One region of the Synechococcus sp. PROS-7-1 genome, then DNA from elsewhere that is predicted to be linked to it. Evidence: predicted binding sites of a transcription regulator. Region 1 holds the regulator's gene; the other holds the start of a gene.
The links. The regulator NtcA, encoded in region 1, controls nitrogen genes in cyanobacteria. The targets are predictions, from matches to a motif close to GTANCNNNNGNTAC.

Region 1 (7,619 bases):
AGATCCGCGAACTGTGCGACCTGATGTGGCCGCACCTGCAGCAATGGGCTCCTGAGTTTGCGGCCTGGTACGAGAAGAGCCGACTTCATAAAGCCAGGCTGGCGCCCTGAAATCAGGTCACCTCACAAGCTTTCAAACCTTGGCAAGGGTGACCCTCTCGGGCTGATGTTGATACTTGCCCTGGCGATCGCTGTAGGTGGTGTCACAGGGGTCACCTTCAAAAAACAGCAGCTGGCAGATGCCTTCATTGGCGTAAATACGACAATCAGCCCCTGAGCTGTTGCTGAACTCCAGGGTGAGGTGCCCTTCCCAGCTCGCTTCCGCGGGCGTGGTGTTCACGATGATGCCCAAGCGGGCATAGGTGCTCTTGCCCAAGCAGATCACTGTGATGTTCGCGGGAACCTTCATCTTTTCGAGAGCCACACCCAATCCATAGGAATGAGCCGGAAGGATGAAGTAGTCGCCGTCCTCGTCGTGATGCAGTTCGGTGGGTTCCAGATTGGCGGGGTTGAACCGCTTGGGATTCATCACCGTGCCGGGCACGTGCTTGAAGATCAGGAACTCCTGCGGTGAGAGGCGCAGGTCGTAGCCGTAGGACGAACAGCCGAAACTCAACACTGGGCGAAGCTTCTGATCAGGCTCCAGATGACGCACGAGCCCAGCCTGGAAGGGCTCAAGCATTCCCTGAGCAGCTTGCTCGGTGATCCAGCGATCGTTTTTCAGCATCAGAACCCCCTGCGCAATTCCGTGACCTGATCAGCCAGAGCCATGAGTGAGTCGGGGATGGATGGCCCTGTGATGATCACATCCATCGATGCCGGACGCTGCTCCAGACGACACAGCACCTCTTGCTCATCGAGGTAGCCGAATGCAATGGCCAGACCGAGCTCATCGAGCACCAACTGATCCAGATCTCCACGCCTCAGGTGGGTGGAGCAGGCGTTCCAGATTGATTGCACAGCCTCCACAACCGCGGATTCCGCTTGAGCAGCAGGTTGAGACAGGCACTCGAGCACGGCCGGACGCATCCAGATGAGACGGTCACAAAGCGTGACGGCTGCATCAGGCCCCTGAACCACCCCTCCTTTGAGGAACTGGGCAACCATCACCCGGCTCCCCAGCCCTGCGCTGCGCAACGCCTGGCTTAACACGGTTCCGTAACTGCCGCGGTACGGGGCCGTGTGCACCTGCAGCTGTCCCTCCTGAGCCACCAAGTGCAGCGGTGGCCTCGGCTCGAGGGCAGGCAGGCCACGCAAACCGGCTTGCTCCAGCGTCCGGTGATCCGCACTGCGGACGTCTCGGGATCGATGGCTGGGGCTCAGGCTGGTTGTCATCTCGTTCGCTGGCGTCAGGGCTGGTGTCCAGACGGCCCAGCAGAGTTTGAATCTAGCGGTGCGAATCCGATCCACAAGCCCTTTGACACCATCCATGGTGTCTCCGCCCAACTGGCAGGCTCAGTCAAGCCATCGTCGCCAGGCATGAACACCATCTCCCGCAAAGACGGACGCCAAGCGTCCGAACTGAGGCCCTTCGCCGTCGAATGGAATCCCATGGGCTTCGCCCTCAGCTCCGTGATCGTTCGCACCGGCCGGACCGCTGTGCTCTGCAGCGTCTGCCGCGAAGAAGGCGTGCCACGTTGGCGCCGTGATCAGGGCCTCGGTTGGCTCAGCGCGGAATACCGGCTCCTGCCTGGCTCCACCCCCGAACGCCAGCGACGGGAATGGCTCAAGCTCTCTGGACGCACCCAGGAAATCCAACGCCTGATCGGCCGCAGCTTGCGAGCCGCACTCTCCATGGAGGCGCTGGGAGAGAACACCCTGCTTGTCGACTGTGATGTGATTCAGGCCGACGCAGGCACTCGTACCGCCTCCGTCACCGGAGCCTGGCTGGCCCTGCATCACGCCTGCGAGTCCCTCGTTCAGCAGGGGATCCTCCAAACCAATCCGGTCTGCTCCCAGGTGGCGGCTGTGTCGGTGGGACTGCTTGAGGGGGAGGCCCTGCTCGATCTGGATTACAGCGAGGATTCCCGGGCTGATGTCGATCTCAATGTGGTGATGAACGACGATGGTGACCTGCTGGAACTGCAGGGAACAGCGGAAGGGGCAGCCTTCAGCAGGCAACAACTAAACCAACTCCTCGACCGAGCGGAACCTGGGCTGAAGCAGCTAATGAAAGCCCAGAACGAGGCTTTGCTACTGCGCTGAGCCCTTCGAACCGTGTGCGTTGCTACAGGGTGAGAGTCGATCGCTCCTTAACTTCCCTGAAGCGATGTGCTGGCCATGCCCGAAGTGATCCGCGGCTTCAGTCGCACGGTGCCCCAGCCCGGTCGACCCACCAATGTGAGCCTGGCCAACGCACCCGCCCCCTCCAGCAGAACCTTGTTGGAGGTGATCCGAGATCTGGATGGCGCCAACACGGAGCTGGTGGAACGCAACAAGACCATCTTCTTTCCGGGCGATCCCGCCGAGCGCGTCTACTTAATCCGCCGAGGTGCAGTGCGCCTCTCTCGCGTTTATGAGTCAGGGGAAGAGATCACCGTGGCGCTGCTTCGAGAGAACAGCCTGTTCGGTGTGCTTTCTCTGCTGACCGGCCATCGCTCTGATCGCTTTTACCACTCAGTGGCCTTCACGAGAGTGGAAATGGTCACGGCGCCTGCCACATCGGTCCGACAGGCCATCGAAGCCGATACCTCGGTTGGACTGCTCTTGCTGCAGGGACTCTCAAGCCGAATCCTCCAAACGGAGACCATGATCGAAACACTCACCCACCGCGACATGTCGTCCCGCCTGGTGAGTTTTCTGCTGGTGCTCTGCCGCGACTTCGGCATTCCTGGGAACCAGGGGATCACGATCGATTTACGGCTGTCGCACCAAGCCATCGCCGAGGCCATTGGATCCACCCGGGTCACGATCACCCGCCTCCTCGGAGACCTACGCAATTCAGGACTTGTCGAGATTGACCGCAAAAAAATCACAGTGCTCGATCCGATCGCCCTGGCCAAACGTTTCAGCTGACCGTCGGACGGGTGAAGATAGCGGCGTTTAACCTGCACGCCCTGCAATGAATTCACTGTGACCGGCTGGTTACTGCTGCTGTCATTGCTGGTCCTCGGAGGCGTGCTCTCGACCCTGGGGGATCGCCTCGGATCCAGGGTGGGCAAGGCTCGGCTGAGCCTCTTCGGCCTGCGTCCCCGTCAGACCGCGGTGGTGATCACGGTGCTCACCGGCAGTCTGATCAGCGTCCTCTCCCTGGGCCTGATGCTTCTCGTGAGTCGGCAGTTGCGCGTTGGCCTTTTTGAACTGAATGACCTCCAGGCCAGGCTGCGCAACAGCCGGGCGGACCTGAAGTCCAGCCGGGCGGCGCAGAGACAATCCAGACAACAACTCGAGACAGCGCGCAAGGATGAGATCGAAGCGCGCAGACGCCTGGAAGAAGCGCGCAAGCAAGCCAACCAGCTGAGAGAAACACTCAAACCCCTACAGGAGCAAACGCGCCGACTGGAAGCTGAACGACTGCGCCTGAGCCAGGACGTTCGCCAACGCGACGACGAAATCCGCAGAACCGACCGTGAGCTTGCCGCGGTGCGCAATCGCATCCGCTCCGGCGAAGCCGAGTTGAAACAGCTGGAAGGCAATCTTCTGGCCCTGCGCCGCGGCAATGTGGCCATCAGCAGTGGCCAGCCCCTCGCAACAGCCACCCTCAAGCTTGAACGTCCTGACCAGGCGCGTCAGGTGATCGACCAGGTGCTGAGAGAGGCCAATTTGCAGGCTTACCAGCAGGTTCTCCCAGGGCAAGCGCCCGACAAGCAGATCCTGTTGGTGCCCCGTCAGGACATCAAACGCCTGGAAGACGCCATCCGCAAACCAGGCACGTGGGTTGTGCTGCTGCGCTCGGCCGCCAACGTGCTGCAGGGAGAAACGGTTGTGTATGCCTTTCCTGAGGTCAGGCCGAACCTCACCATCACCCGTGATGGCGAGGTGCTTGCATCAACCGCCCTGGCCAGCGGAGAAACATCCGCGGAACAGGTCCGCAACAGGCTGAACCTGCTACTGGCCTCAACGCTGGCGGAGATTCAACGGCGCGGATCCATCAGCAAAGGATTGCAATTCGACTCCCAGGCGCTGAACGCGCTTGGACAGACCCTGATCGATCGCAGCACTGGTCGGGTTGAACTGGAAGCGGTGGCACTCGGCGGCACTGAAACAGCCGACCCCGTGGCGATTGAGATTCGGCTTCAACGCAGCTTCAAGCCCACCCCTGCGGAGGACTCTCCTTGACCCACATCGCCGCTCTGGATCCAGGCCGAAGCAAGTGCGGGCTCGTGCTCGTCGACACGGATTTGGAGGTCGTCCTTGAGGGCCAGGTCGTCCAAACAGGCTCCGTCTTGGAAACTCTGGAGCAGTGGCGCTCGCAGGCCCCTCTTGATCGCATCGTGATGGGCAACGGCACAGCCAGTGAGCACTGGAGTGAGCAGCTACCGGCGGATCTGCAGCTCACCGTTGTTGACGAACGCGGCACCACCCTTCTGGCAAGGAGTCGCTACTGGGAGCTCTGGCCTCCCAGAGGCTGGCGGCGACTGCTGCCTGAGGGATTACGCATCCCCCCCTGCGATCTCGATGCTGTTGCAGCACTGGTGATACTCGAATCTGCGCTCAACTGCCGTTTCCAATGGCCTGCGCCAGCCCCCCCACATCAGAACTTGGCTCTCACCGTGAAGCTGTAATCCCCTCCAGCCTCCAGCCGGTAATCGGACCTCACCAAAAATCGCAGCAACGCATCCTGGATCAGGGCGCGTCCGAGCGAAGGCTCAACGCTGAGCTCACCGCGGTTGAAGAACCACTGAAACTCCCAGACAAAGCCACCGGCCTGAACCTCACCTTCCAAACACTGGTCGCTGAAACTCTGGCGATGCACCCTTAGATGTGCCGTGGTGACGGGCAATGGCGCCATCAACCCGACTCACTCTGAGCAGGGGCGAGATTCAGGGCATTGATGTGATTCCCTGCCCTCTCCAATCCCTGACGCTGGATTCGTTCCAGCCCGGCGAGAACTTCGTTTAACACCTCCTTCAGCAAAGGCTCTTCCTCACGGCTGAACGGCCCCAGCACATGGGACACGGTGCGAGCCCGCCGCTCCTCAGGCGAACGCCCCGGAGCGCCAATACCAATGCGAAGACGTGCGAACTCTTGGGTGCCGAGATGCTGAATCGTGCTTTTCAAGCCGTTGTGACCGCCGGCACTGCCTTGAGCCCGCAAGCGCAGGCGTCCCAGAGGCAGGTCCATGTCATCAACGAGGACGATGACCTGTCCCAAGCTCAAACCAAACCAGTCGAGGGTGGACCGGATCGATCGGCCGCTCTCATTCATGAAGGTCTTGGGCATCAACAGGCGCAAACGATCGGGGCCGGCGCCGATATCCGCAAGATCACCCTGGAGCTTGGCCATGGGTCTGAACCGTGCATGTTCCCGCGCAGCAAGCTGCTCAAGAACCATGAACCCCACGTTGTGACGGGTCGAGGCGTAACGGTCACCCGGATTGCCAAGACCCACCACCAATCGGAGGTCGCCGGAGTTGATCACGATCAGTCAGCGCTGGCGCCTTTCGACGGCGTGGTGTCCGTCGTGGGCTCAGAAGCCTCAGGAAGCACCTCAGGCTCAGCCATGGCTTTGTTGATTTCCCGCTCAAATTCCTTGGAAGCGGATTGAAACCCCTTCAAGGTTTTCCCCAGGGTTCGGCCGAGCTCGGGAAGACGCTTCGGACCGAACACAAGCAATGCAACGGCACCAATCACGGCCATCTCAGGAAGGCCGATTCCAAACACGTTCATGAGCCTCGCCCCAGAGAGGGATGAGCCGGCAACAATCAGCCGGCCCCGTTCCAGTTGACGTTGATCCCTTCCAGGATCAGGGACTGGTTGTACAGCTGCAGGATCACGAGCAGGAACACCAGGAACAGCACCATGAAAATTCCCATCACTGGAGTGGTTCCCCAGCCAGGCACAACCTTGCCGTACTCAGAATTAAGGGGACGGAGCAGATCGCCCAGACGAGTGCGTTGAGCCATAACGGCGCTTGGGTCTCGGGTGAAGTTCAGTCCAGATACTCTAGGGGTCCCGGCCCGGAAGAGGCCGATCCTGTCGAGAGATGTGATGGAAAGTTCTTCGCCGGCCCTGTCCGTCGCGATTGCCGTTCTGGCTGCCCTGCTTGGACTCACCGGTTTTGGGGTTTACACAGCATTTGGTCCGCCCTCGAAACGCCTCGACGACCCCTTCGACGATCACGAGGACTGACGGACCAACCGCACCTCCCTGAGTTCACCGGGCATTAATTGGATGCTGGTCTCCCCTGTTGGCATCGTCCAGCCATCATCAAGGAGCCAACGCAAGCGCTGAGCCCCGGGGTTCAGCAGCTGAATCATCAACGCCGAGGCTGCTGAACGCATCGTTCCATCAGCGGCCATCGAGGGCTTCATGGCCAGGGGGATCAGGCCATCGGGGACAGCGGGAAGCCCCTGCCAGAAATCTTGTAGGTCCACAGGCCCGTGCCACCCCGGTTCTCGGAATCGAATGGCCGCTTGCGGCACACCGTTGCGCATCCATCCATCCGCCAGCGGCATCAAGGCGACACGCTGCCGATGCCAACCGGCATCGGCCGAGGGGTCGGGCCAGGTGGGACCTCTGAGCAGGGACACCCCGAGGTGATCAGACCCCGCATCAACGCCCTGGGGTCCATCGAGCAACAGGGCCAGCCCGCCTCCTGGCGCGGCAGGAACGCTGGCCAGCCAGGAGATCACAGGCACCTCCCATCGGGCCTTCTCCATGGGCGTGCGCGGCACAGCAGGTCGCTCGATCACACCACCGCTGGTGTCGGAGGCCCAGCGCACTGCAGGGCTCAGCAGAGGACACTCAAGGCGCAACAGCTCATGAGACTGGCGCCACTGAACACTGAGGAGCAGCTCCACGTGCGGAGAGTCAGCACAGAGCAGCACATCCATTCGCAGTGCGCTGACCCCGAACTGCCCGCGAAGCGTGACGCGGGCCACCAAGGGGCCAGAGTCCTGCAGTTGCACCTGCCAACGCTCTGGCATGGGCAACGGATGCTTCCGGTAATCCTCAGCAAGATCCCAGGCATCCCAGAATTCACCGTGATCGCGGTAGCGGTTTAAGCGCAGCGGAGCCGCCAGACAGTCACCTCCCCCAGCATCCCGGAGACCGATCAGTCCCAGAGGCCCAACGTCGATTGAGAGTTGTGCGTTGGACAACCTCCAACCTCCGCTTTCAAGGGCTGTCACCTGGACGGGGTCGCGCACAGCCTCAGCGCTTTGGCAAGGCTCGGAACGATGGAGTGCGCGCGCTAGCGGCACCGCACTCACTCCATCGACCATGGGCAGCTGCACCCAAACACCGCCGGCAGCTGCTGCCTGCACCGGCAGCCGCCGACCGGCGCTGGACCATTGCCCTCGCGGAAGCCTTAGTAGCGGCGACCAACGCGGCAAGGGCTGCAACGCACACCAGGCCCAGCGCTCCGGAGCAAAGCGTTCACCGCCATGACCTGGACGATTCCCAGCTGGACTGTTACCAGAAAGAAGATGCTTCAGGCCTGCATCACGGGCAGCCGCAG
Region 2 (7,619 bases), 560 kb from region 1:
ACAACCCCAAACGCTTGAATTCCGAGAAGTTCAAGTTCGTGATGGCCTGATCGAGTCCGCAGTCCACCCAGGCATCGCCACGTTTCTCGTAGATCGTGAAATCCTCTTCGAGGGAGTTGCGACGGATGCAGTAGGTAACGCCATCGTCGTGAACGAAATCCGCCGAATGCAGCTGAAGGGCCATTCGCTCTGATTCCCCGCTTCCCGGCAAGCACATCACTCGCACTCTCGCCCCTTTTAACCAGAGCAACAATGCGCCTTAACACGGATTGCCTCCGCTGCTCAGGCCGACGACAGTGTGCTCATCGAGATCGGAGGCGCTGATGACAGCCGACACTCCACCACAGCCCAATCACGAAGCAGCCTGAGTCAACCGGCCCCTGCTCCAATAGTTTCCACTTTCCGTGAGGCTTCGTCCCTCGGCAGGCAATCACTGGTACGCCACGTCGACCGACACTCCATTGCATCGTTCGGGCTGCATGAGCAGCCATAGGTGCCCCGGAGTCCTAGCAGCCTTACCTCTGAACTTCAGGCCCCAGGCGCCTAACGGCCAGACGCTTCTTCATCCTCATGGTGCTGCCGTCTCCTCCTTAGGGAAGGGGCGGCTTTTCACTTGGATGGATCCGTGTCATCGCCTTGTTTGCGGAAGTCGCCGATCCGGGCATCAGCCCAACGGGCGAAGAAATACACGCCCACGAATAGAGGCACATAAGCGATCCACATCCGATCTGGGGCCAGACCACTGTTGTTGATCACTGCCAACCCGCCATATCCCACAACGAAGTAGATCACCGCACGCCGGATTGCTCCGACCTGTTGAGGATTCATGATCACAATCCGCGGGCTTTCAGCCTAGGAAGCCCCAGGGCGACGGGACGTGTTGCATGCGGCCTACCACAAGCAAGGCAAAAACGCGAGAAATCGGCGGAGCATCGCCCAGATCCGCAACATAGTGTTACGGTTCAAGGCACCTCGATCGCTCCGGATGTTCACGCTCGACAAGGCTCGTCAGATTTTCCCGGAGACCATGACCGCCGATGCCGTGCCGGCGATTACCGCACGGTTCAAGCTGCTCAGCCCTGAAGACCAACTGGCTCTGATCTGGTTCGCCTACCTGGAGATGGGACAAACCATCACCGTTGCCGCACCTGGCGCAGCCCGCATGGCTCTGGCGAAGCCCACCCTCGATGAAATCGAGGCGATGAGCTTCGACGAGCAAACCAAGGTGATGTGCGACCTGGCTGCCAAGATCAACAGCCCGATCTCCTGCCGGTATGCCTTCTGGTCGGTGAACGTGAAGCTCTGCTTCTGGTACGAGCTTGGAGAGCTCATGCGTCAGGGCAAAGTGGCCCCGATCCCCCAGGGCTACAAGCTTTCTGCCAACGCCAACTCGGTGCTGGAAGCGGTGAAGAAGGTGGAGCAGGGCCAACAGATCACCCTGCTGCGCAATTTCGTCGTCGACATGGGCTACGACCCCGATGTGGACGACAGCAAGGTGGTGGCTGAGCCGATCGTGGCGCCGACTCCTGAAGATCAGCGTGAAGAGATCTTCATTCCCGGTGTGCTGAATCAGACGATCCTCAGCTACATGCAGCTGCTCAACGCCAACGACTTCGACACCCTCATCGATCTCTTCCTCGACGACGGTGCTCTGCAACCTCCCTTCCAACGTCCGATCGTGGGGCGTGAGGCCATTCTCAAGTTCTTCAAGCGTGACTGCCAGAACCTCAAGCTGATTCCCCAGGGTGGTTTCGGCGAACCTGCCGACGGTGGCTTCACCCAGATCAAGGTCACCGGCAAGGTGCAAACCCCTTGGTTCGGCCGGGAAGTGGGCATGAATGTGGCCTGGCGCTTCCTGCTCGACGACAACAACAAGATCTACTTCGTGGCGATCGACCTGCTCGCTTCCCCCGCCGAGCTGCTGAAGCTTGGTGGCAAGTGATCCCTCGGGGACCAATCACTGGAGGGGATTGCAACTGGCGGGGCTGATCGGCTGCGCCTGGTTGCTCACACTCGCGGTGGGTCTTCGCCTTCCCTTCCAGCAGCTCCACCCTTTGGCCCTCATGGCCTTCGTGATGCTGCGCAGCTTTCTGCACACCGGGCTGTTCATCGTGGCTCACGACGCCATGCATGGCACCCTTGCTCCAGCAAGCCACCGCAAGCTGAATCGAAGGATCGGTCAAGGTTGCCTCTGGGCTTACGCCGGCCTGAACTACCAGAGGTGCCTGAGCCATCACATTCAGCATCACCACTCGCCTGGATCGGCCACTGATCCCGACTACTGCAGTGCGGCTGATCCTTCACCCTTGGCCTGGTATGCACGCTTTCTCAGTCACTATCTGAATCCGATGCAGCTGCTCAGGTTGGCGGTCTGCTTGGGGCTTTTGCTGCTGATCATGCCCTCCAATCAGGATCAGCCTCTGCTCACGCTGGCGTTGATCTATGTGATTCCTTTGATCATCAGCTCCTGGCAACTTTTTGTGGTGGGAACCTTTCTGCCGCACCGCAAAAACCCCCATCAAGCTGATGGTTTCCATCAACCAATCAGCCTCGATCTTCATCCGATACTGTCGTTCGCAGCTTGTTACCACTTTGGCTATCATCGCGAACATCACAGTTATCCAACAGTGCCCTGGCATCAACTCCCCGAAGCCCGCACTGCTTACGCTCAAATCTGAACCCGGTTCAGCACCTCTGCCCCGACCTCACACCTCGACAAAACCATGTCAGCAGCTGACTGGACACACCAGGAACAGTCCATTGCCAAGAACGCCTTTGAAACTGGCAAACAGCGCTCAATTGAAGCATTGATTGTGATTTTGAGAGAGCAAAGTGCTCTGCTCGACACACCCGAATCAATCTGGAAATATCACGATTTTCTCAGCAGTGAACGTTATCAATATGAAGGACGAGCTGAATTTGACACATCCAATATTTTGTTCAATCTGGCTGACATGATCAAACAAAATTTAATAAGCTACGAAGACATTGAAGGCCTTGAACAAACCAAACTCAGCAAAATCAAAGCCATGGCCATGTTTTGACGTCAGCCCAGGCTGAACGCATGCTTTTCAACTGAGGATTGCACTGAATTGGCTTTCGGTTGAATCTTGATCGATGTCGGCCTCAGAGCACAGGCCAGGGCGCGGAACGGCTGATGCACGCCCTCCACAATCAACGTTCCCATTGGATGGGAGTGGGCAAGATTGAGCTTCATCGTCAAACCGGTTGTGAAACGGAATCTGCGTCGCCTTGATTCCTTCACGCAGCCTCGCGGATTCAAGGGCTCTTGACGAGCCATGTTCAGAAAATCTTCCAGGCCGTACTTGCAAAGTTGTCGCCGTTGTCACGGCCGGCTTGCCCTGTCCCCCCAACCATGAGCTGATCGACATGTTCAGCCATGACCAGCGAACAGGCCATTGAATTGATCGGCTCCGCTGTGGACTACAGCCAACAACGCAGCAAGCTGCTCGCCAGCACCGAGCGTCTCTCCGACGCCGAGGCCATCCGCCGAGAATTCGATGAATGGCTTAACCCCACCGGGGATTGCTTGCCTCTAATGCCATGTCCGTTGCCGGAAGCGGGTTGATCACCGCCCATTCATCGCTGTGTATCCGAATGAACGACACGGTGGTTGACGGCTTCGCTATGAAGAGTCTGTAGCAACAGCTACAAGAACACGTTCACCTCACCTCCGGTGAGGCGCAGTTCGACTCAGGCCATGGAACGGGGACCTGAGCTTGCTTCGAGGAACCATCATGACGCTCACCTATCGCGGCCAGAAGTACGTGCCGAATCACACTGCAGCCACCCGGCAGCATCCTGTGGTTCTGAAGTACCGCGGTCTGAAGTTGGCCAAGTGAATTGATGCCGCCTCACGGCGGACCTGCGGCCCTGCTCAGGCAGGGCCTTTTCATTGCTCTTCCCACTGCGCCTGATGACAACAGGCCATGGGCAATGGCATTTTGAAATCATGAAACAGCGCTCCCTGCTGCAGCGGCTCGGCTCCTATCTGATGGGCCTGGTGGATGAGTACTGGACCATGCGCGAACCGCAGAGCTACGGCGAGAAAGCCCCCAGCTGCACAGTGCGCTGCGACGACGAGCACTGCGAGCGTGCGGACTGAACGGAATGTCTCGGTTGTGGTTGATACCAACCATCAACAAATGGATGTCGATCTGCTCATTCAGCGCCCTGAGCCGCTGAGGCGCTGAAGGAACCATTGGTAATTTCCGCCTAAGCCATCCATCAATTGTGAACGCAACGCCTTTGCAATCACTGAGTGCCGTTGAAGCCCCCTGTATCCATGGCGCCTGGCAACTGGATAGCTACCTGGTGGAGGAGAAAATCAGCGGCAACACCTTCAGGCCGATGGGTGACCACCCCACGGGCTACGCGCTGTTCACCCCGGCTGGACGGGTGTCGTTCACGCTCACTGCTGAAGGCCGCAAACCAACAACCGACCGCGAAGGCGATGCGGCTCTGCTGAGCAGCTTGGTGGCCTACTCCGGCACCTACAGGCTGGAGGACGACCGCTGGATCACTGCGGTGGATGTGGCTTGGAAGCCGGAATGGGTCGGCACCGAGCAGATGCGCTTCTTCTCGATTGATGCTGACCAGCTCACGGTGCGAACCCCATGGCGGGTGATGCCCAACTGGCCGAAACAAGGCCCGACCCGCAGCATCGTGATCTTCAAGCGCTGCAGCTGAAGCTGCTCACTGCAGGGGATCGATCAGGCCGTAAAGAAGCGCTGTCACAGCCATCTGGGTGCGATCACGAGCACCGAGCTTGTCCATGGCGTTCCCCACGTGGCTCTTCACCGTTTCCACCGAGAGGCCGAGCAGGGTGGCAATGGCGTTGTTCTTAAGACCGCGCGCCACGCCGGCGGTCACCTCCAGTTCGCGTGGGGTGAGTTCCTCCACCAATGGGGGCAGATCGGGTTGCGGTGTAGAGGCGGCGATGCGGCGGATCTGCTCTGGAAAGTACACACCACCATCAGCGAGGGTGCGCAGGGCATTGATCAGATCGCCGCGGCCGGTGCCCAGGCTGGATTTGAAGATCACGCCATCAGCGAAGGCCTCCATCGCCTCCTGCACCACCGTTTGGGTTTCGCGCACCAGCACGATCATGAGCTGACAGGTGGGCAACTCCGCCTTCACCCGGCGAATCAGGTTGATGCCATAGCCGGATTCGAGATCCGAGCTGCAGATCAGCAGATCCGGCTGGGTGCGCAGCACCAGCTCAAAGCCCTCGTCTTCCGTGGTGGCGGCACCCACCAGGCTCGAGGCAATCGCATCAACCAGCACAAAGGAAACCAGCGCCAGGCGATCGCCAAACACCACAACAATGCGGCGCTCCTTCAACAACGCAGAGGCCTGAGCGATCGCCTCCTGATTGGCACGGGAGTCGAGCCGAAGCTCCATGATCGGCACACGGATACCCGGTTTTAGCGCGGATGGTCCGGACGCACCTGCTGGGGATCACGCCACACAACGCCGCGAATGCAGGATGGATAGCGCGCACGGGCCAGCCGCCAGGCCTCCAGAGCATCGGCCACCTCCACGGTGTGGGTGGTCAACTGACCATCGCGCTCAAGGATGAGGTCGTAAGCGGGGGGCATCGCGCCGGATCGTGCAGCCCCTTCATTGAGGCAGAAAGCGGCGGGTTGCACATCCCTCAACTGAGGGAGAGACCGGCAGCATTCTGCTGCCGGTTCCACTCGCATCAGGCACGCCGTTTTCACTCTCAGCGGTCTGCGGCCGATCGGCAATGCGCGATTTCACTGATTGCACTTGTCGCCTGGAACACCAACACTGTGTGCATCGAGATCGGAGGCACCGATGACGGCCGACACTCCACCCGAGCCGACACACGAAGCTCGCTGACTTTCTGGCCCCTGCTCCAACAGTTTTCACGCATCAGAGAGGGATCGCCCTTCGGCAGGCACTGAGGTTCGCCACGTCGATCGGCACTCCATCTGCACCGTTCCAGGTGCCCCAAGGAGTCAACCACCCTCCCACCTAGGAACCTGGCCCCAGGCGCCACAGCCAGTCGCTTCGACCCTTTTCTTTCAGTCCACTTGCTGGAGGTTGAACAACCGTATGGCAACACTGAAATTCGCAAGGTCGTGATGCACAAACGAGCGCGTTAGGCCGCCTGTCCCGCCGAGGGACGACGGCCTCCACAAATCAGCCCCAGGCTGATTGAAACCCCCGCAGGTCTCCCTTCAACAGAGACCTGCGGGGGTTTTGCCTGTAACGACCTGGCTGATTAATAACGCTCCACCACCCGGGTGGTGCCGTCGTGGGCGATGGCCATCACCACAAAGGAGTCGGGGTCGATCCCCTCCATCTCCATCCCGGGAGAGCCGATCGGCATCCCCGGCACCGCCAGGCCCTCGATATCAGGACGTTCGGCGAGCAGGCGCTGAACCGATGCCGCTGGAACGTGGCCGTCGATCCCGTAGCCCGCAACGCTGGCGGTGTGGCAGAAGGCCTGGGTGGGATCGATGCTGTCGCTGATCTGATCGTTGATGCGAAAGCCCGCTGCTTCGAGGTGCCGTTCCCACTGCCGGCAGCACTCACAACTGGCTGAGCGCACCACCGTGATCACCGGTGCCTCGGCCTCAGCCCACACCGGCAGGGGGGAGGCGAGGATCAACGCCAACAGCAGGGCGAACACAAGCCGCCGATGGCAACGCCACTGCATCTCAAGACTGATGCAGTTGCCGAAGCAGTTGCGCGGCAAGGATGCGAGACAGGCGCCGCTTCACCAGCAGATCGCAGATCCAGTCGAACAGGGGCGGGGCATCGTCCACCGCGGCGAGCCGTTGTTCGAGGTCTTTGAGTTCCTGCTGATCACGGCAGCCACGCAGGGCATTGATCAGGGTTTCTTCTGCTGGCACAGATGCCAAGGGAGTCGCGACCATGCGCGTTGTGATGCACATCGTCTTTACAGCTAAAGCATCGAGAACCCCCCTGTCATCAGGCTTCAGGCCAACGTGTCGAAATGCGCAACCCCGCCTCGGTTGATTGCGGCTGCGGTTGCAAGGCTTCAAGACCGGTGGTGATGGCTGACACCAGCAGCAGAGCGGCAAACCCCTGGCGCAGCCTGCGCTCCGACACGCGGGACACCCAACGCTGGCCGAGGAGGATGCCGATGCCACCACCGAGGAGCAACGGCAGCAACAGGGGCAAACTCGCTGCCGGCCAATGGCCATGACGGACCAGGGCCATCAGGGAACTGGCGGAGATCACCAACAGGCTGGTGCCGGAGGCAAGGGTCATGGGCAGGCGGGCCAGCAGCACCAGGGCGGGAACAATGGCGAAGCCCCCACCCACACCGGCGATTCCCGTGAGCAGGCCCACCCCCAAACCCTGAACCAGCAGCTGAATTCGGCCCTCCCGTTGACGTGCAGGCGCCGATGCCTGTGGCTGGCGCAGCATCAACCAGGCCGCGGCCAGGGCTGCCAAGGCAAACAGCATCAGCTGCATGGAGGGGGCGATCACACCGCTGCGCACCCAGCCCGCACCCAGCCAGCTGCCGGCCAGGGCGGGGATGCCCAGCCACAGGGCCGGCCGCCAGGCCACTCGCCGCTGCTGCAGGGCCGGGATCAGGT

Region 2: the regulator NtcA is predicted to act here: its motif matches at 3,660-3,673, upstream of SynPROS71_RS05045 (DUF4278 domain-containing protein).

The regions. Positions count from the first base shown of each region.
Region 1 is NZ_CP047945.1:380,959-388,577, reverse strand. Features, by position in the region: gene thyX (FAD-dependent thymidylate synthase) at 1-110, shown strand, start outside; gene dcd (dCTP deaminase) at 133-726, opposite strand; gene SynPROS71_RS01850 (cob(I)yrinic acid a,c-diamide adenosyltransferase) at 726-1,334, opposite strand; gene rph (ribonuclease PH) at 1,479-2,204, shown strand; gene ntcA (global nitrogen regulator NtcA) at 2,280-3,014, shown strand; gene SynPROS71_RS01835 (DUF3084 domain-containing protein) at 3,072-4,277, shown strand; gene SynPROS71_RS01830 (resolvase) at 4,274-4,723, shown strand; gene SynPROS71_RS01825 (DUF3146 family protein) at 4,693-4,950, opposite strand; gene pth (aminoacyl-tRNA hydrolase) at 4,950-5,576, opposite strand; gene SynPROS71_RS01815 (TatA/E family twin arginine-targeting protein translocase) at 5,582-5,827, opposite strand; gene psbH (photosystem II reaction center phosphoprotein PsbH) at 5,863-6,063, opposite strand; gene psbN (photosystem II reaction center protein PsbN) at 6,149-6,289, shown strand; gene SynPROS71_RS01800 (alpha-mannosidase) at 6,277-7,619, opposite strand, start outside.
Region 2 is NZ_CP047945.1:940,362-947,980, reverse strand. Features, by position in the region: gene SynPROS71_RS05080 (hypothetical protein) at 1-184, opposite strand, end outside; gene SynPROS71_RS05075 (hypothetical protein) at 610-828, opposite strand; gene SynPROS71_RS05070 (orange carotenoid-binding protein) at 986-1,942, shown strand; gene SynPROS71_RS05065 (fatty acid desaturase) at 1,932-2,678, shown strand; gene SynPROS71_RS05060 (hypothetical protein) at 2,724-3,044, shown strand; gene SynPROS71_RS05055 (hypothetical protein) at 3,047-3,187, opposite strand; gene SynPROS71_RS05050 (hypothetical protein) at 3,401-3,589, shown strand; gene SynPROS71_RS05045 (DUF4278 domain-containing protein) at 3,759-3,863, shown strand; gene SynPROS71_RS05040 (hypothetical protein) at 3,938-4,126, shown strand; gene SynPROS71_RS05035 (lipocalin-like domain-containing protein) at 4,255-4,710, shown strand; gene SynPROS71_RS05030 (response regulator transcription factor) at 4,717-5,424, opposite strand; gene SynPROS71_RS05025 (hypothetical protein) at 5,448-5,621, opposite strand; gene SynPROS71_RS05020 (DUF411 domain-containing protein) at 6,272-6,748, opposite strand; gene SynPROS71_RS05015 (hypothetical protein) at 6,711-6,929, opposite strand; gene SynPROS71_RS05010 (sulfite exporter TauE/SafE family protein) at 6,985-7,619, opposite strand, start outside.